Regions from separate parts of the Rhizobium sp. LEGMi-198b genome, predicted to be linked through region 2. Evidence: riboswitches for the same ligand, from Rfam matches in the RefSeq annotation. Region 2 holds a riboswitch; the other holds the start of a gene.
The links. Region 2 has a riboswitch for S-adenosylmethionine ahead of metA (homoserine O-acetyltransferase MetA). Riboswitches for the same ligand answer to the same signal wherever they lie in the genome.

Region 1: another riboswitch for S-adenosylmethionine. It lies ahead of ACXHXG_RS04600 (O-succinylhomoserine sulfhydrylase); the one in region 2 lies ahead of metA (homoserine O-acetyltransferase MetA).

Annotation. Positions count from the first base shown of each region.
Region 1 covers NZ_JBSYVH010000001.1:943,936-954,186, forward strand. Annotated here, with positions in the region: gene ACXHXG_RS04580 (methyl-accepting chemotaxis protein) at 1-717, shown strand, start outside; gene ACXHXG_RS04585 (acyltransferase) at 802-1,389, opposite strand; tRNA gene ACXHXG_RS04590 (tRNA-Gly) at 1,594-1,667, opposite strand; gene ACXHXG_RS04595 (2'-deoxycytidine 5'-triphosphate deaminase) at 1,726-2,820, opposite strand; SAM riboswitch at 2,893-2,971, shown strand; gene ACXHXG_RS04600 (O-succinylhomoserine sulfhydrylase) at 3,015-4,199, shown strand; gene apaG (Co2+/Mg2+ efflux protein ApaG) at 4,526-4,918, shown strand; gene ACXHXG_RS04610 (Hsp33 family molecular chaperone) at 4,996-5,985, opposite strand; gene argF (ornithine carbamoyltransferase) at 6,033-6,950, opposite strand; gene ACXHXG_RS04620 (aspartate aminotransferase family protein) at 7,024-8,223, opposite strand; gene ACXHXG_RS04625 (GcrA family cell cycle regulator) at 8,649-9,173, shown strand; gene phoB (phosphate regulon transcriptional regulator PhoB) at 9,273-9,956, opposite strand; gene phoU (phosphate signaling complex protein PhoU) at 9,989-10,251, opposite strand, start outside.
Region 2 covers NZ_JBSYVH010000004.1:236,044-246,294, reverse strand. Annotated here, with positions in the region: gene epmA (EF-P lysine aminoacylase EpmA) at 1-934, opposite strand, end outside; gene efp (elongation factor P) at 1,086-1,655, shown strand; gene ACXHXG_RS17620 (ABC transporter ATP-binding protein/permease) at 1,788-3,641, opposite strand; gene ACXHXG_RS17615 (AAA family ATPase) at 3,810-4,652, shown strand; gene ACXHXG_RS17610 (NUDIX hydrolase) at 4,652-5,074, shown strand; SAM riboswitch at 5,153-5,230, shown strand; gene metA (homoserine O-acetyltransferase MetA) at 5,279-6,205, shown strand; gene ACXHXG_RS17600 (vWA domain-containing protein) at 6,208-7,395, shown strand; gene ACXHXG_RS17595 (aldose epimerase family protein) at 7,676-8,701, shown strand; gene ACXHXG_RS17590 (GntR family transcriptional regulator) at 8,822-9,595, shown strand; gene ACXHXG_RS17585 (SIS domain-containing protein) at 9,592-10,251, shown strand, end outside.

The DNA of each region.
Region 1 (10,251 bases), on a different contig from region 2:
TCGTCTGAGATCGGCAACATCATCGGCGTGATCGACGACATTGCCTTCCAGACCAATCTTCTCGCTCTGAACGCCGGCGTCGAAGCCGCTCGCGCCGGTGAAGCCGGCAAGGGCTTTGCGGTCGTCGCCCAGGAAGTGCGCGAACTGGCGCAGCGCTCGGCCAATGCCGCCAAGGAGATCAAATCGCTGATCACCGCATCCAGCACGCATGTGCAGACCGGCGTCAATCTCGTCGACGAGACCGGCAAGGCGCTCGACGTCATCGTCTCGGAAGTGCAGGAGATCAACCGGCATGTGCACGCGATCGCAGAGGCCTCGCGCGAACAATCGGCCGGCCTGCAGGAGATCAACACCGCCGTCAACGCCATGGATCACGGCACGCAGCAGAACGCCGCCATGGTTGAGGAAAGCACCGCCGCCAGCCATAGCCTGGCAACAGAAGCCGCCTCGCTGACGGCCCTGCTCGGCCAGTTCCGCATGACCGGAACCGAAGGCAACTATGTTGCTGCCGCGGCCCCCTCGAACCACGCGCCGCGCGCCGTCACCCGCCCCGCACCGCGGCCGGCGGTTGCTCCGGTTCGCGCCGTCGAGGGGACGAAGGCACGCCCGGCACCCTCCCCTGCCCGCGCGCTCGGCCAAAAACTGATGAGCGCCTTCGGCGGCAGCAGCCAGACAGTGGCGGCTCCCACGAAGGACGCGGATTGGACGGAGTTCTGAGCCCGCAACGCTGCTTGACGCAATAACGCGACACGAAAACAGGCGGGATGCTTCATCGCATCCCGCCTGTTTGTTTGAGGGAGCCTATCGGTCCGCTTTTCTTTTGGAGAGAGAAAACCGTTCGAAATCCGCGTGTCTGACGCTGTCGGCTTCGCCCCGGCGCCTGATCAGCTTCGCGGGAGCGCCGACATAGACGCCATAGGGTATGGTTCTGCCCTTGACGACGGAATTGGCGCCGATGACGCAACCTTTGGATATATAAGAACCGCCGAGAATTTTCGCCCCGGCGCCGATCCAGACATCGTCTTCGATGACGACGGGCTTCTTGGTGACGCCCTGCATGCGAATGGGCTGTGTGGGATCATCGAAATTGTGGTCGAACGACACCACCATGGCGTGGGCGGCGATCCGCACGTCGTTGCCGATCGTGATGCCGCCGCGTCCCAGCAGAATTGTATAGTCGTTGAGGGAGACATTCCGGCCGATATCGATGCTGCCGCGTTGGGCATCGATAACGATCCCCCTGCGCAGAAAGGCCTTTGGCCCGATGCTGACGCTGCCATCCTTCCAGATGATCGTCGCGCTGCGCGGCACTTTCGTGCGGCGGGAAATCCTCAATGCACCGCGCGCGAAGATCGCCCTCAATCTGTAAAGCAGCGCAACATTGAGCATCGGCATCCCTTCCAGTCGAGGGATGTTTTTTGGCAGGAATATCTGGCATTAACCTGAATGAAGATGGGTATTGTTGTGGCGATGACGCCGGCGCCAGCCGTCGTCGAAAATCAGGCTTGTGCGCCCATCGCGTTCGGACCGGACAGGCAAGTGCGTAGGCGCTCGGTAAGGCCGTCTATAAATAGCTGTTTATGAAGGAAGAACTGGAGCGGGTGAAGGGAATCGAACCCTCGTATTCAGCTTGGGAAGCTGCTGCTCTACCATTGAGCTACACCCGCCTGACATTCAGAGATGTCCAACAGTTGGCGGCCTCTGTCAAGGCCGCCAAATAGGCGATCACAGCCGGAAGTGCTTCGACAGCTTGAGGCCCTGCGCCTGATAGTTGGAACCGAGGCCGGAGCCGTAGAGGCTGGAGGGCTGTTCCAGCATGTGCTCGTAGACCAGACGGCCGACGATCTGGCTGTCTTCGAGGATGAAGGGGACTTCGTGGCTGCGCACTTCCAGCACGGCGCGGCTGCCGCGACCGCCAGCGGGGGCGTGGCCGAAGCCGGGGTCGAAAAAGCCAGCGTAATGAACGCGGAATTCGCCGACCAAGGGATCGAAGGGCGTCATTTCGGCGGCATAATGCGGTGGCACATGGACCGCCTCACGCGAGACGAGGATATAGAACTCGTCCGGATCGAGGATCAGTTCGGTGCGGCCGCGGCTATAGAGCGGCTCCCAGAAATCGAAAATATCGTGCTGCGCCTTCTTGTCGACATCGACGACCGCGGTGTGGTGCTTGCCGCGATAACCGATCAGGCCTTCCTTGTCGCCGGCCAGATCGATCGAGAGCGCTATGCCGCCGCCGGTGACGTTCGGCTTCTTGCTGGCGACCAGCGTCTCGCTCTCGTGCAGCGCCAGCAATTCCGGCTCGGAGAGCATGGCCTGGCCGACGCGGAAGCGGATCTGCGACAGGCGCGAGCCGCGACGAACGACGATCGGGAAGGTGCGCGGGCTGATTTCGAGATAAAGAGGGCCGGAATAGCCGGCCGGGATCTTGTCGAACTCCTGCGCGCGGTCGGTGATGACGCGGGTGAAGATGTCGAGACGGCCGGTCGAGCTTTTCGGATTGGCGGAGGCGGACATGTCGGCCGGCAGGTCGAGCCGCTCCATCAGCGGCACGATGTAGACACAGCCGGTTTCCAATACCGCGCCTTCCGAGAGATCGACGACATGCAGCTTCAGCCGGTCGAGCTTGTCGGCGACAAGATGCGACGGGCCAGGCATGAAGCTGGCGCGGACACGGAAAGCATGGGCACTGAGCCTCAGGTCAAGGCTCGCCGGCTGGATCTGATCGACATCCAGTTCCTTTTCGCTCGTCAGCCGCCCCGCTTCGAAGAGCGCCGCAATTGCGCGATCGGCCAAAATTCCAGTAGTGCGAGCCATCATGCCTCTTCCATAATTTGCCGCAGACAAAACCAAACTCAGGGAATTGACGCAAGCGGTCAACGGCAGTATTGCAACTTATCCCGTGGTGATTTGGCCGGTCGGCTTGCAGCCACGTTAAACAAGTGGCTAAAAGGACCGGGGTTAAACCGGTCTGCTTTCGCGACCGGTTTTTTTGTTTTGAAAGTGGTGATGGCATGAGCAAGACTTGGCGCCCCGCAACCCAGCTCGTTCACGGCGGAACGCTCCGTTCGCAATTCGGCGAGACCTCCGAAGCAATCTATCTGACCCAGGGCTTCGTCTACGACACCTCGGAAGCCGCGGAAGCCCGCTTCAAGGGCGAGACGGATGGCTTCATCTACGCCCGCTACGGCAGCCCCACCAACGACATGTTCGAGAAGCGCATGTGCGCTCTCGAAGGCGCTGAAGATGCCCGCGCCACCGCTTCCGGCATGGCCGCCGTTTCTGCCGCCATTCTCTGCCAGTTGAAGGCCGGCGATCATATCGTCGCAGCCCGTGCCCTCTTCGGCTCCTGCCGCTGGGTGGTCGAGACGCTGGCGCCGAAATATGGCATCGAATGCACGCTGGTCGATGGCCGCTTCATCGAGAACTGGGAAAAGGCCATCCGACCGAATACCAAGGTGTTCTTCCTGGAAAGCCCGACCAACCCGACGCTGGAAGTCGTGGATATCGCCGCCGTCGCCAAGCTCGCCAACCAGATCGACGCCAAGGTCGTGGTCGACAACGTCTTCGCAACGCCGCTGTTCCAGAAGCCTCTGGAGCTCGGTGCGCACATCGTCGTCTATTCCGCGACCAAACACATCGACGGCCAGGGCCGCTCGCTCGGCGGCGTCATCCTCTCCGACAAGCAGTGGATCGACGAAAACCTGCACGATTATTTCCGCCACACCGGTCCGGCCATGTCACCGTTCACTGCCTGGACGCTGCTGAAGGGCATCGAAACGCTGCCGCTGCGCGTCAAGCAGCAGACGCAGAATGCCGCCAAGGTCGCAGATTTCCTCGCGGAACAGAGCAAGGTCGGCAAGGTGATCTATCCCGGCCGCAAGGACCATCCGCAGGCAGACATCATCGCCAAGCAGATGACCGGCGGCTCGACGCTGGTGGCCTTCGAGCTGAAGGGCGGCAAGGAAGCGGCCTTCAAGCTGCAGAACGCGCTGGAGATCGTCAAGATTTCCAACAATCTCGGCGACTCCAAGAGCCTGATCACCCATCCCGCCACCACCACGCACAAGAACCTCACCGACGAGGCCCGTGCCGAACTCGGTATTTCGCCGGGAACGGTGCGCTTTTCCGCGGGGATCGAGGACAGCGAAGATCTGGTCGAGGATTTCGCCCGCGCGCTGGCACAAGTTTCCGCCTGACTATATCTACCCAAACCCGCCCGAATATTGTTCGGGCGGGCTTACACATCTCGAAAACGAACCGTGCGCCTATACTTTCGACCGCCGACAATTAACCTTTAGAGTTATTCCTAACATCTGAAAATCCGAATGGTTTAATCCGTCAAAGGCGTTTTCACCAATCCATTCCTTGACGGAACAGGTCGCTTTATAGGATACCCCTAAGTATCCCGCTTTCCGTGGGATCATAGAAAGCGGATAAGGTGCCCTAGACTTAAATGCTGGAGCGTCCTTTGTGCGTTCGTTTGAGCGCGCGACGTTTCGGAGTAGTGACCAAGGTGTCAGGCATGTATCGCGCACTAACACACGACATCGAAGTTGTTGTCGAACCCTTTTATCTGGAGGAGCAATCCGATCCGGAAGACGATCGTTACGTCTGGGGTTACCGTATCATCATTTCCAACCACTCGACCGTCACCGTGCGGCTGGTGACGCGCTATTGGCACATCACCGATCAGAACGGCATGGTGGATGAGGTGACCGGGCCGGGCGTCGTGGGCGAGCAGCCCAGGCTGCGGCCCGGCGATACCTATGAATATTCCTCAGGCTGCCCGCTCGACACGCCATCGGGCATGATGTTCGGCCACTATCAGATGGAGACGGATGACGGGAAGCTGTTTCACGTCAAGATCCCCGCCTTCTCGCTGGATACGCCCAACCTGCTGCGGACGCTGAACTGAAGCTCGCTGGAGCGGTCGGCCTTTCACGGCATCGCCTCACCGCTCCATTTTTGCTCTTCGCACTTTCCTGAGATTGCTCAGGCGGCCGTCACCTCGGACACCTCGAAGCGATAGGTCGTCGAGCAGAACTCGCAGGTGACGGCGATTTCGCCGTTCTCCTGGCTCGCTTCGACCTCCTCGGCGGAGAACCCCCGCAACACACCCTTCAGCTTATCGCGCGAACAGGTGCAGCGGTCAAAAACCGCCTTGGGCTCATAAACGCGCACGCCGCGCTCATGGAAGAGGCGGAATAGCAAACGCTCGGTACCGACCTGCGGATCGGTCAATTCGTCGGCGTCGATCGTCTCGACCAGTGAGCGGGCTTCCGCCCAGGCGTCATCCTCGACGTGTACGCGCAGGCTGGTGTCACCGTCGCCGCCATGGAAGTCCGGCTGGCGCATGCGCTCCGGAGCTTCCGGCAGAAACTGCGCTACAAGGCCGCCCGCCCGCCAGCGATGGCGCGGCTTGCCGGCCTCATCGCGATCGAACAATTCGGCGGCCCCGAGGCGGACACGCGTCGGGATCTGTTCCGACTGGCGGAAATAGGTGCCGGCGATCTCCTCGAGCGACGCGCCGTCAAGCGCGACGATCCCCTGATAGGGCTGGCTGAAGCGACCCTGATCGATGGTGAAGGCGAGGACGCCCTTGCCGAGCAATTGTTCCGGTTCGGTCTTGCCGGCAGCCACGGCCTTGGCCAGCGCCTCGTCATCGAAACGGGCATAGGCGCGGACGTTCTCCGGCGTCGAGAAATCGGCGACCAGAAGGTCGACCGGCCCGTCGCTCTTCGTCTGCACGGTGAACTTGCCCTCGAACTTCAGCGAAGTGCCGAGCAACACGGTCAGCACCACCGCCTCGGCCAGCAGCCGGGCAACCGGGGCCGGATAGCTGTGCCGGGCGAGAATTGCGTCCAACAGCGGCCCAAGCTGCACGGCGCGGCCACGGACATCAAGACCCTCTACCTGGAAGGGAACGACATGATCGTCGCCGGCAAAATCGAATTGACCCAGCGAGGCTGCACTTTCCGCCATTGCTCTACTCCTACTGCGCCCGCGACATCAAACGCGGTTCTATATCTTCAGATCGCGCCCAGGCACCAAGCAAGAATCGACTTTTGCGCATGAAGGCGGTTTTCCGCCTCATCGAAAACAACGGATTGCGGACCGTCGATCACCTCGTCCGTCACTTCCTCCCCGCGATGGGCGGGCAGGCAATGCATGAACAACGCGTCCTTGCCGGCCTGTGCCATCAAAGCCGCGTTGACCTGATAGGGCTGGAAGACATTGTGACCGCGGGCCCGGTGCTCCTGATTCATGGAAACCCAGGTATCGGTTACCACACAATCGGCGCCGGCGACCGCACGGTCGGCATCATGCGAGAGCATGATTTCGGCGCCCTCGTTGCGGGCCCAGTTCAGATAGTGATCCTTCGGCTCGGAACCAAGGGGTACGGCCATGTTCATGCGATAGCCGAAACGGGCAGCCCCTTCGACCAGCGAATGCAGCACGTTGTTGCCGTCGCCGGTCCAGGCGATGGTCTTGCCCTTGATCGGACCGCGATGCTCCTCGAAGGTCATGATGTCGGCCATGATCTGGCAGGGATGCGTGTCGTCGGTGAGAGCGTTGATGACCGGCACGGTCGCGTGCTGGGCGAGTTCCAACAGGCGCGAATGTTCGGTCGTGCGGATCATGATGGCGTCGACATAGCGCGACAGCACCTTTGCCGTATCGCCGATCGTCTCGGCGCGGCCAAGCTGCATTTCCGTGCCGGACAGGAACAGCGTCTCGCCGCCGAGCTGGCGCATGCCGACATCGAAGGAGACGCGGGTGCGGGTGGATGGCTTCTCGAAGATCATCGCCAGCATCTTGCCGGCGAGCGGCTTGTCGGCCGCACCTGCCTTCAGCGCCTGCTTTCGCACGATGGCATCGTCGATGATGCTGCGCAGATCGGCAGCCGCGACGGCCGAGAGATCGAGAAAGTGTTTCGGTGAAGCCATGTCCCTACCTGTACTCCAAAAATGATAACGCCCGCCGTGGGGCAACAACGCCCCCGATCAGCGGGCGCTGAACTCAAGCCGACTTCTTGACGCGGGCGGCACGCAGGCTTTCGGCGGCACGTTCGATGCGGGCAATGCCTTCGCGCGCCTCCTCGGCCGTGACCACCAGCGGCGGCAGCAGACGGATGACGTTGTCGCCGGCCGGCACACCCAGCAGATGTTCGGCGCGGATCGCCTGCAGCAGGTCCGCCTGGGGAATGGCCGCCTTGATGCCGAGCAACAACCCTTCGCCGCGAACATCCTCGATAATATCCGGAAAACGATCCTTGAGCGAGGCCAAGCCCTGGCGGAACACCAACGCAACATCGCGCACATGCTGCAGGAAACCGTCTGATAGCACGACATCGAGCACGGCGTTGCCGACCGCCATGGCGAGCGGATTGCCGCCATAGGTCGAGCCATGCGTGCCCGCCTTCATGCCTGCGGCCGCTTCCGCGGTCGCAAGGCAGGCACCGAGCGGAAAGCCACCGCCGATGCCCTTGGCGACGGCCATGATGTCAGGCGTGATGCCGGCCCATTCATGGGCAAAGAGCTTGCCGGTGCGTCCGACGCCGGTCTGAACCTCGTCGAGGACCAGAAGCAGGCCATTCTCATCGCAAATCTGACGCAGGCCGCGCAGGAACTCGTTGGTCGCCGGGCGGATACCGCCCTCGCCCTGCACGGGCTCGATCAGGATCGCGGCTGTCGCATCGGTGATGGCGGCACGCACCGCGTCGAGATCGCCGAAAGGCACCTGGTCGAAGCCGGGCGCCTTCGGGCCGAAACCTTCGAGGTACTTTTCCTGGCCTCCGGCGGCGATCGTCGCGATCGTGCGGCCATGGAAGGCGCCTTCGAAGGTGATGATATGGAATTTCTCGGGATGACCCTTGTAGAACTGGTAGCGACGCGCCGTCTTGATGGCGCATTCCAGCGCCTCCGCACCGGAATTGGTGAAGAATACCTTATCGGCGAAGGTCGCCTCCGTCAGGCGCTTCGACAATTTCTCCTGACCCGGCACCTCATAGAGGTTGGACAGGTGCCAGACCTTATCGGCCTGCGACTTCAGCTCTGCAACCAGATGTGGATGGGCGTGGCCAAGCGAATTCACCGCGACGCCCGCGGCGAAATCGAGATAACGCTCGCCGGTCTCCGTGATCAGCCACACGCCCTCGCCTCGCTCGAACCGCAGCGGAGCACGCATATAGGTGTCATAAAGCGGCGCGGTTTCAGCCATGGCGCATTCTCCTCGATCACAACCTTTAGGGCCAATCGTTTCCTTCGAATGAAACGGGCCCGGAAAAATCAAAAATGCCGCCTTGCGGCGGCATGGGCACTATTGATGTTTTGCACTGCGATGTCAACAAAACTGGCGATTTAGCAGGTGCGGCAGAGCGCCTCTCGATGGATGGCATGTCTTCGACAACTTATATTGCATAAATGCCACTCACGTATAGCAAGTTGGGGAAAACCTCGAAATCGATTCCTCAAGATTCCCGCGACTCTTGTCACGGAGTCAGCCTCACACTAGGTTAAAAACCAATTACTAGACTGCATGCGGCGGAACTAGTCACCACAATTTTAAAGCGTTTCACGCCTCGACCCAATTCGAGGCAATGGTGAGGGATTCTGCCATCAGAAACGCGATAGCGGAGACAGGGCATGAATTGGACAGACGAACGCGTCGAGAAGCTGAAAAAGCTGTGGTCCGAAGGTTTGAGCGCCAGCCAGATCGCGGCACAGCTCGGTGGTGTCAGCCGTAATGCCGTCATCGGCAAAGTGCATCGCTTGAGCCTGCCGGGCCGAGCGAAGGCCGGTGGTGCGGCAACCACAGCTCGAGCGCCGAAGCGCAATACCTCGGCCCCACGCGCGCCGAATTACGCCTCGCGCGTTGCAACCCGCACGGTTACCCGCCAGCAGGGTGCGACGATGCTCAAGGAAGAGGTCGAGATCGATACGGTCAGCGAAGTCGAATATCGTCCGGCCGCCAATGTGGTCGTTCCGATCTCGCGCCGCCTCGGCCTGACGGAGCTCACGGAGCGCACATGCAAGTGGCCGGTCGGCGACCCGCTGAAGGAAGATTTTCACTTCTGCGGCAATGATAGCCCGGACTCTTCGCCCTACTGCACCTACCATCAGCGGCTGGCCTATCAGCCGGTGCATGACCGGCGCCGGGCCGCGCACTGAACCACACCAGCCAAATGAAAAACGGGCCGAAAGGCCCGTTTTCTGTTTCCGCCGCTATGTTGGATGGCCAATCGGGTTGCCCCGATCAGGCCTCCCCCATCAGGCCTCCATGGAATAACCCGCGCCGCGAACGGTGCGGATGACGTCCTGCATGTTGGAGAAATTCAGCGCCTTGCGCAGGCGGCCGACATGCACGTCGACGGTGCGTTCGTCGACATAGATATCATGCCCCCACACGCCGTCGAGCAACTGAGACCGAGAGAAGACGCGGCCGGGGGACGACATCAGGAATTCCAGAAGGCGGAATTCCGTCGGCCCCAACCGCACTTCACGGCTCTTTCGGTGGACGCGATGGGTTTCGCGGTCCAGTTCGATATCGCCGCAGCGCAGTACCGTGGACAGGACCTCCGGGCGGGCTCGGCGCAACATCGCCTTGACGCGGGCCATCAGTTCCGGCGTCGAGAACGGCTTGACGACATAGTCGTCCGCGCCGGTGGAAAGGCCGCGCACGCGCTCGCTTTCCTCGCCGCGAGCGGTGAGCATGATGATCGGCAGGCGCTCCGTCTCCGGCCGCATGCGCAGCCGACGGCAGAGCTCGATGCCGGACACGCCGGGGAGCATCCAATCGAGGATCAGAAGATCGGGGATGCGCTCCTGGAGGCGCAGCTCAGCTTCGTCGCCTCTCAGGATAGTGTCGACCTCGAAGCCCTCGGCCTCGAGATTATAGCGCAGCAGAACGCTTAGCGCTTCCTCGTCTTCTACAACAGCAACTCTCGGAACCATGCGCCTCTGGTCTCCTTCTCTTGGTGTCTACTTTATTCCGTTACCGAACCGACGGTGTTGGCGGTATCGTCCTTCGGGCGCTCGCCTTCGGGCTGGGCACCGGTCGCCATGTAATAGATCGTCTCGGCGATGTTCGTGGCATGGTCGCCGATGCGCTCGATGTTCTTGGCGCAGAAAAGAAGATGCGTGCAGGTGGTGATGTTGCGCGGATCTTCCATCATGTAGGTCAGCATCTCGCGGAAGAGCGAGGTGTACATGGCGTCGATTTCCTCGTCGCGTTCGCGGATCGACACGG
Region 2 (10,251 bases):
GAAATTCCTCGTCCAGCGGATAGGTCTCGCCGTAGATGCGGGCTTTCTCGGCCATCTCGATCTCGAACCGCCGCCGCTGCTCGACGGCATTGGTGAGTTCGCCGAAAGCATTGGCGAGCTCGACACCGCAAGCATAGAGCTCGAAGCGTTCGGCCACCCGATGATCCCTAGCCGAAGGCCGAGCAAGAGCCGCCTCCAAGACCGGATATTCGTCGAGGATCGTCGCCCGGCCGAAGCCGAGATAGGGCTCGACCTTCTCGACCAGCACGCGGCTGAAAAGATCGGGCCAGTGATCGTCGTTTGCAACGCGCATGCCGACACGCCGCATCTCGGCCGCCAGATGCTCACGATCCGTCGAACCGTCGAGACCGATCGAACCGAGCAGGTCGATCCCGGCATAACGTTCGAAGGCCGCAGCGACGCTGATACGCTCCGGTGTGAGGAACGGATCGGTTTCGGCGCCGCGATAGCTGAGTTTCTTTGCCCCCACCGTCTTCGCCGCCAGCGCCAGCAGAGCGGCGCAATCGGCCATCAGCGTCTCATAGGTCTCGCCCGCCCGATACCATTCCAGCATGGTGAATTCCGGATGGTGCAGCGGACCGCGCTCGCGGTTGCGATAAACGTGGGCGAAACAGGCAATGCGCTCCTCGCCGGCAGCCAGCAGCTTCTTGCAGGCGAATTCCGGCGAGGTGTGGAGATAGAAGGGCGCCTTCTGGCCGTCCGTCGTCAGCGCCTCGGTGGCGAAGGCATGAAGATGCGCCTCGTTGCCCGGCGACACTTGCAGCGTTGGCGTGTCGACCTCGATAAAACCGTTGCGGATGAAGAATTCACGCAGCGCCGCCTGGATGGCATTGCGGCCAATCAGGAACGGCCGCCGGTCCGCGTGCACGCTGCGGGTCCACCAGGGGGACGCTTTGCTGCTCGTTGGCTCCATTGCGCGCTTTCTTCTCGGGATCGCCGGGGATGGGGGTGGCTATTTCTGCTGATTTAGGGTACTTGCGCCCCCAAGCAAACAATAGCTGCGTCTCGAGGTGCATTTCGACAGTCCCTCTACGACGCAAAGGGCAGCGTTACAAGGAAGTCTTATGGTCAAGGTCATCGCCTCTTCAGTCCGCAAGGGCAACGTTCTCGATGTCGACGGCAAACTCTACGTCGTTCTCACCGCTCAGAACTTTCATCCGGGCAAGGGCACGCCGGTCACCCAGGTCGACATGCGCCGCATCGTTGACGGCGTGAAGGTGTCCGAGCGCTGGCGCACCACCGAGCAGGTCGAGCGCGCCTTCGTCGAAGACGTGAACTTCCAGTACCTCTACGAAGACGGTGAAGGCTTCCACTTCATGAACCCGGCCACCTACGACCAGGTCGTCGTCGACGTCGAGACCATGGGCGACCAGAAGGCCTATCTCCAGGAAGGCATGACCTGCATCCTGTCGATCCACGAAGGCGTTCCACTGGCACTCGAACTGCCGCGCCATGTCACGCTGGAAATCACCGAGACCGAACCGGTCGTGAAGGGCCAGACGGCATCCTCGTCCTACAAGCCCGCCATGCTGTCGAACGGCGTGCGCACCATGGTTCCGCCGCACATCAACGCCGGCACCCGCGTCGTCATCGCCACGGAAGACAACTCCTACGTCGAGCGCGCCAAGGACTGAGCGATCGGCCTATCGTTTCACGGAAAACGCCCTGTCTTCACGGACGGGGCGTTTTTGTTTTTGTGCATGATCTCGCATGCTGAGCGAATTCGGGACTATCTCGCCCGGGCGAGATAGGGCTCCGCCACAAAGCTACCGCGACGGCCCATTCGCCCTCTTGGGGCTTACGTCCGGTACCACCGCCGCCCGCGGCACGACTGAGGCAACGACCTCCTCGTGCTGCACCAGCGCCTGAAGATGCAGGACGCGCGGCGACATTGCCTGAAGATAGGCTTCGGAGCGGCCGATATAAATCACGGTGGCGTCAGTGAACTCCGTCAGCAGCGCCGAGAACTTGGCCTGGATATCCGGCTCCAGCCCTTCCATAACTTCATCGAGGATGATCCATTTCGGTTGCGCCAGCAGCAGATGCGCGAAGGCGAGCGCCTTTTGCTCGTCATTGTCAAGGAGCCGGTCCCAGCGCGCCTGCGTATCGAGCCGGCTCTTCAGGCGGCCGAGGCCGACCTTGTCCATCGCAGCCTCGACGGCGGCATCGTCATAGGTGTCCCGATCCTCGGGGAAACTGATCGCTTCGCGTAGCGTACCGCCAGGCACATAGGGCGTGTGCGGCATGAACAACATGTCTTCCATCGGCGGCAGGCTGATCTTTCCGGAGCCGCAATTCCATTGATGCGCCAGCGATTGGAACAGCAGCCTGCGGTTCACGCCATGATCGCCGTTGACCATGATGTGCTCGCCGGCGGCAATCGTCACCGTGCCCTCGCGGATACGGAAACCGTTCTCGATGATATCCTCGCTGGTCTTGGTGGAAATCTCCATATCCGTCCAGACCATTTCACCGAGCGCGGCATGCTCGAAAGCAATGGTATGCGGCATGACCTTGCCGTCATCCATCTCGGTCAGCGCCTGGCGGAAATCGGTGACGCGCATCAGCGTGGCGCGCCATTCCGCGATCGGGCCGAAATTGGCGACATACCAGCGCAAGGCGGTATTGACCTGGTTGAAGGCACCGACCGCCACCATCAATTGACCGATGGTCAGCCCGCCGGAGAAATAGGCGGGCGCGGCCACCAGGATCGGAATGATCAGCACCAGCCAGCCATAACCGGCCGAAACCCAGGTGAGATTGGTGTTGGCAATGGCGAGCTGACGGATGACGGCAAGCACGGCGGAAATATCGAGATTGATCCGCCGGCGCTCATTCTCCTCGCCGCCCGCAATGGTGATCGCCGGCATATGCTCGTTGGCATGCATCAGCGCAAAGCGCAGCTCGGCTTCCTTGGAATAGCGGTCGGCATTCAGCCGCACCAGCCGGCGGCCAACGAGCTGGCTCAGGAACGAGGCAGAGCCGGCATAGATGATTGCCGCCCAGACCATGTAGCCGGGAATGGAAAAGCTCATGCCCTTGAAATTGAAGACCATGCCGCTGGACAGCTCCCAGAGCACGCCGATGAAGCTCAGGAGCAGGATGGTCGCCTGCACCAGACCGATCGCAAGGCCCGTCGTGCTTTCGGCAAGATTGCGCGCATCCTCGTGCAGCCGCTGGTCCGGATTGACGCCGATCAGGCCGGAGGAGGCCAGACGAAGCGCGCGCTTGGCCTGCAGCCACTGGTCGACGAGATCGCGCGCCAGGCCCTCGCGCATATAAAGCGCGGTCATTTGATTGAGCCATGCCTGCACGACGTTGAGGACCAAAAGCAGGCCGGCAATAATGCCGAAGACGCCGAGCTGATGGAAGAACGCTCCCGTATCGCGCCGCGCCAGCGAATCATAAAACGGCGCATTCCAGTTGTTGAGCAGAACCTGGACATAGGCCGTGACAAGAATAATCGCGAACAAAGCAATCGTAAGAGAAATAATCTTGATGCGTACCGCCGAATTCCAAAAGGCGGAAAACATCATGCGCAGCCGATAGAGAACGCTGAAGTCGTATCCGACCCGGTCCGCTCCCTCATTATTCGGCTTGGCTTGCGTTTCAACTGCCATCAACACTTCCCTGCGACGCACTTAATCCTCAGTTAATCATGACCTGCTCACATGTCCATCCATGCGATACATCAGCGCGATCACGTTCGGTATATACACCGTTTCACGCCTTGAACCGAATTAGGCCAAGGGATAGCTTGCGCCCGAAAGATTGATGAAAGCCTTCCAATGCAATTTCAGGGCACCGCGGACTATATCGCCGACAAGGATCTGATGGTCGCCGTCAACGCCGCCATTCGGCTGGAACGACCGCTTTTGGTGAAGGGCGAGCCTGGGACGGGCAAGACGGAACTGGCTCGTCAGGTCGCCGCAGCCCTCGGTCTCGACCTCATCGAGTGGAATATCAAATCGACCACGAAGGCGCAGCAGGGTCTCTACGAGTATGATGCCGTCTCGCGCCTGCGCGACAGCCAGTTGGGCGACGTGCGCGTCAATGACGTCAGGAACTACATCCGCCAAGGCAAGCTCTGGCAGGCATTTACGGCCTCGCAGAAATGCGTGCTGCTGATCGATGAGATCGACAAGGCCGACATCGAATTCCCGAACGATCTGCTGCAGGAACTCGACCGCATGGAGTTCCATGTCTATGAGACCGGCGAAACGATCCGCGCCGCCGTCCGGCCGATCGTCATCATCACCTCGAATAATGAAAAGGAGCTGCCGGATGCTTTCCTGCGCCGCTGCTTCTTCCATTATATCCGCTTTCCCGATGCCGAAACGCTGACGCGCATCGTCGAGGTGCACTATCCCGGCATCAAGCAGACACTGGTGCGGGCAGCCCTCACCCAATTTTTCGAGATCCGCGATGTGCCGGGGCTGAAGAAGAAGCCCTCCACCTCCGAAGCGCTCGACTGGATTCGCCTCCTCGTCGCCGACGACGTCGATCCGGCCACGCTGCGCGGCGACGCGAAGAGCGTCTTGCCAAAGCTGCATGGGGCTTTGCTGAAGAACGAGCAGGATGTCCATCTCTTCGAACGCCTCGCCTTCATGGCGCGCGGGCAGGGGAAATGATGCAGCCGGATGCCGTGAAGGTCTTGATCTACGCGCTGAGCGGTCGGCATTTGCTGGTATTCGACGAGCCGGATTTTCCCGCCGTCGAACTCCAGGTTCCCGGCGGCACTGTCGAACCCGGCGAAGGCATCGCAACGGCGGCGGCGCGCGAATTCGAGGAGGAAACCGGTTTTGCGCCGGACGAACTCCATCCGCTCGGCATTCATGACTATCGGTTCGAAAAGGATGGGCGCGAGCACCATCATCAGCGGCACTATTTCCGCTGCCGCATCTCCGAGACGGCGCCCGCCACCTGGCTTCACTATGAAATGACGCCGTTCGGCGGCGGCGATCCGATTGGCTTCCGTTTCTTCTGGCTGCCGATCGAGGACGCCAGGCTGCGTCTCGGCTATGGCATGCAGGCGCTCCTTAATCATCTGTAGGCGACAACCGACATACGCAACCGCCCGCTTTTCCCGGAAAAGCTTGCCCATTGACCCGCAGGGGCAGCAGGTCTATTGAATTTCTCCCGTGGTGATTTGGCCGGCCGGCTTGCAGCCACGTTAAAAAAGTCGCTAAAGGGCCGCGTGCGGACCGGTAGCGATTCTTATCGCGGCCGGTTTTTTTGTTTTTGTCGAGTGATAACGATGCCCATCAAGATTCCCGATACGCTGCCCGCGTTCGAAGCCCTCCAGAGCGAGGGTGTGCGGGTGATGACCGAAACGGTGGCGATCCGGCAGGATATCCGCCCCCTTCAGATCGGGCTTCTCAATCTCATGCCGAACAAGATCAAGACCGAAGTGCAGATGGCGCGCCTTGTCGGCGCCTCGCCCTTGCAGGTGGAATTTTCGCTGATCCGCGTCGGCGGCCACAAGGCCAAGAACACATCGGAAGAGCATCTGCTCGCCTTCTACCAGACTTGGGAGGAGGTGAAGCACCGCAAATACGACGGCTTCATCATCACCGGCGCGCCTATCGAGCTTCTGGATTATGAGGAGGTCACCTACTGGGACGAGATGCAGCAGATCTTCGACTGGACGGCGACCAATGTCCATTCCACAATGAACGTCTGCTGGGGCGCGATGGCGGCTGCCTATCATTTCCATAGGGTGCCGAAATATACGCTGAAGGAAAAAGCCTTCGGGGTCTATCGCCACCAAAACCTGAAGCCGTCCTCGGTCTATCTCAACGGCTTCTCCGATGATTTCGCCATACCGGTCTCGCGCTGGACGGAAGTGCGCCGTGCCGACATCGAAAAGGTGCCGGGGCTACAGATCCTGATGGACTCCAGCGAGATGGGCGTCTGTCTGGTCCACGAGCAGGCCTGCAACCGGCTCTACATGTTCAATCACGTGGAGTATGATTCCACCTCGCTGGCGGACGAATATTTTCGGGATGTGAACGCGGGCGTGCCGATCAAGATGCCGCACAATTATTTCCCGCATAACGACCCGGAAATCGCGCCGCAGAACCGCTGGCGCAGCCATGCGCATCTGTTTTTCGGCAACTGGATCAACGAGATCTACCAGACGACGCCCTATGATCTCGAGGAGATCGGCCAAGAGAGGTTCTGAGCTTGTTCATTCCCTTCTTCCTGAAGCTGAAGGAAGCGAAGGTTCCGGTGACGCTCCGGGAATTCCTGTCGCTTCTGGAGGGGATGGAAGAAGGGATCGCCGATTACGACGTCGAAGCCTTCTACTATCTGGCCCGTGCGGCGCTGATCAAGGACGAGCGCTTCATCGACCGTTTCGACCAGGTCTTTGCCGATTACTTCCGCGGTGTCGAGGCGGTCGGCAGCGATGCGCCGCCGGCCGAGCAGGTCGCGATCCCCGAGGAATGGCTGCGCAAACTCGCCGAAAAACATCTGACAGACGAGGAGAAGAAACTGGTCGAGGCGCTCGGCGGCTTCGAAAAGCTGATGGAGACGCTGCATCAGCGTCTTGCCGAACAGAAGGGCCGGCACCAGGGCGGCTCGAAATGGATCGGTACGGCAGGCACGTCGCCGTTCGGCGCCTATGGCTATAACCCCGAAGGCGTGCGCATCGGCCAGGACGCGTCCCGTCACCGCAAGGCGGCGAAAGTCTGGGACCGGCGCGAGTTTCAAAATCTCGACGACAGCGTCGAACTCGGCACCCGCAACATCAAAGTGGCGCTGAAACGGCTCCGCCGCTGGGTGCGCGAAGGAGCTGCCGAAGAGCTCGATCTTTCCGGAACGATCCGCTCCACCGCAGAGCACGGCTATCTCGACGTCCAGACCCGGCCGGAGCGGCGCAATGCCGTCAAACTGTTGATGTTCTTCGATGTCGGCGGTTCGATGGATGATCATATCCGTGTGGTCGAGGAACTATTCTCCGCCGCCCGCGCCGAATTCCGGCACATGGAATATTTCTATTTTCACAACTGCCTCTACGAAGGCGTATGGAAGGACAATCGCCGCCGGCGCGCCGATATTACCGCAACGGCCGACCTGATCCGCACCTTCGGTCCCGACTATCGCGTCGTCTTCGTCGGCGATGCCTCGATGAGCCCCTATGAGGTCACCCATCCGGGCGGCTCCGTGGAACATTGGAACAGGGAGGCCGGCGAAGCCTGGCTCAGCCGTATCACCGGCCATTTCCGCAAATGCGTCTGGCTCAATCCCGTGCCCGAAAACTATTGGACCCACACCACCTCGATCTCAATCATCCGCCGTCTGCTTGCCGAGCGGATGTACCCGCTGACGCTTGGTGGTTTGGAGAGGGCGACGAAGGAACTGTCCCGCTGAGACAATCTACATTGATTGCCTGCTTGTCTTCATCATGCATGCTTGATGGCGATGGCTAGGCACAAGACCGCGGCAAACCCGAACAAAACACCTCGCCGGCCTGTCGTACGCATTGCACATTTCCGGCGCAGTCTGCCGGTTCCGAAGCCGTCGGGAGAAACCCGAGCGGCACTTGATCGGCCACCCGCCGCCTCTAAATTTCGCAATCGACAGATTGCGGACCGGCGCAAATGGGGGCAGGGTCAGGCCTCGAATTTTCAATGGGAATGGATGAGCTGATATGACGAAAGACAATTTGGAGCGGGAAGTTTTCGGGACGACGGCCGATGGAGAAACGGTCTATCGCGTCAAGATCGTCGGCGGCGGCCTGACGGCTCACATCATGACCTGGGGCGCCGTCATTCAGGACCTGCGGCTGGACGGCCATAGCCCGTCCCTGCTGCTCGGCTTCGATGACTTCGCCGATTATCCGGCCCATTCCTCCTATTTCGGCGCCACGCCCGGCCGCTGCGCCAACCGCATCGGCGCCGGCCATTTCACGCTGGACGGCAAGGAATATCAGCTCGACCTCAACGAAAAAGGCGTCACCCATCTGCATGGCGGCAAGGATAACACCGCCAAGCGCAACTGGACGATCGTCGAACACGCCATCGACCGCGTCGTGCTGAAGATCGTCGATCCCGATGGCCGCGCCGGCTATCCTGGCAATTGCACGATCCAGGCGACCTATTGGGTGCATGGCAACGGTGAATTCTCGGTCACCTATGAATCGACGGCCGATCAGCCGACGCTCGCCAATGTCTGCCAGCACGCCTATTTCAACCTCGATGGCCACGACGACGCGCTCGGCCACGACATCATGATCGCCGCCGACCACTATACCCCGACGGATGAAAAGCAGGTGCCGACGGGCGAAGTGCGCCCCGTCGCCGGTACCGTCTTCGATTTCCGCGAAATGGCGCCGATGATGCGCTTCGATGGGACCGAACAGGCGCTCTACGACCATAATTTCTGCCTGTCGTCCGAACGTACCGCCAAGCGCTCGGTGGTGCTGGCGCGCAGCGTCAATTCCGGCGTTTCGCTGGAAGTGCGCACGACCGAGCCAGGGGTGCAGTTCTATGCCGGTTTCAAGCTGGATGTTCCCGTTCCCGGCCACGATGGCCGCAAGATCGGCCCCTTCGCAGGGTTCTGCCTGGAAACCCAGGTCTGGCCGGATGCCATCAACCACCAGGGCTTCCCCAACGCCGTTCTTCGTCCCGGCGAAGTGCTGCGGCAGGAAACTGATTACATCTTCACCAAGAACTGAGCTGAAGATACCCAATCACGGAATTGCCGGCCGGGCGCACCGCGCCCAGCCGATTGAATTTTAGCCCGCAGATCAGATTCATCTTGCAGATTGGTTCTAAATAGGTTCTATGAAGGACCCATGGATAGAACCAGTTTAGTCGCTGAATTGAACAGTCGCGGCCTGCGCGACGCGGCCATGAGCGGCCCGCTGTACAAGCGCTTGGCCCAGGCGCTGACCGGGCTCATCCAGGAAGGCCTGCTGAAATCGGGAGCGGCTCTGCCAGGCGAGCGCGATCTGGCCGAGGCATTGCAGGTCGGCCGCGTCACGGTCCGCACCGCCTATCGCGATCTGCTGGCCTCCGGCGCGATCGAGTCGCGCCATGGCAGCGGTACTTTCGTGTCGCAGCGCGTCGAGCGTATCGAACAATCACTCTGGCGCCTCTCCTCCTTCTCCGCCGATATGCGCTCGCGCGGCCGCGAGCCGGCGGCAAGGATCCTGTCGCGCAGCGTCAGCACGCCGGCCCCCGAAGAATCCTTTCTGCTCGGTCTCGGCCAGGACGAGCCCGTGCTGCGGCTCGATCGCTTGCGCCTGGCCGATGGCCAGCCGCTCGCCATCGAGCGCGCCGTCGTACCGATCAAATTCGTCGGCGAGGATGCGGTTTCCGAGGGTTCGCTCTATGATGCGCTGGCTGGAAACGGCTTCAAGCCGGTCCGGGCCCTGCAACGACTGACAGCCGTGACGCTCGATCCGACCTCCGCGTCGATCCTCAACGTCAAAGCCGGCGCGCCCGCGCTTTTGATCGAACGTATTTCACGCCTGGAAGACCAGCGCGTCGTTGAATACACCCGCTCGCATTATCGCGGCGATGCCTATGATTTCGTTGCCGAATTGAGAATTGGAGATGACCTATGAGCGAGACCCAATCCCTGATGCTGACGGAAGCCGGCCAGTCGCCGGATGTTGTCGCGGCGCTGCTTGAGAAAGAAAAGCCCGTCTTTGCTGAGATCGCAAAGCTCTTCGTCTCTACCCGCCCCTCCGTGATCACCACGGCCGCACGCGGGTCTTCCGACCATGCCGCCACCTTCTTCAAATATCTCTTCGAAATCTCCCATGGCGTACCCGTCGCCTCGGTCGGTCCGTCGATCGCCTCGGTCTATGGCGCCCCCCTGCATCTAAAGGGCGGCATCCACTTCACCGTATCGCAATCCGGCGGCAGCCCCGACATCATCGCGCTGCAGGCCGCCGCCAAGCAAGGTGGTGCCACCACGATCGCCGTCGTCAACGTCACCGACAGCCCGCTCGCCAAGGAGGCCGATATCGTGCTCGGTCTCAACGCCGGCCCGGAAAAGAGCGTCGCCGCCACGAAATCCTTCATTGCCTCCGTCGCAGCGCTCGCCGGCGTCACCGCCGCGATCTCGGGAAACCAGGCGCTTGCCGCCGGCCTCGCCAAATTGCCGGAAGCGCTTGCAGCGACATCGGGGATCGACGGCAAGGCCGCCGAGGACGTGCTGTTCAACGCGACATCGCTTTATACCGGCGGTCGCGGTCCAGCATTCGCCATTGCGCTG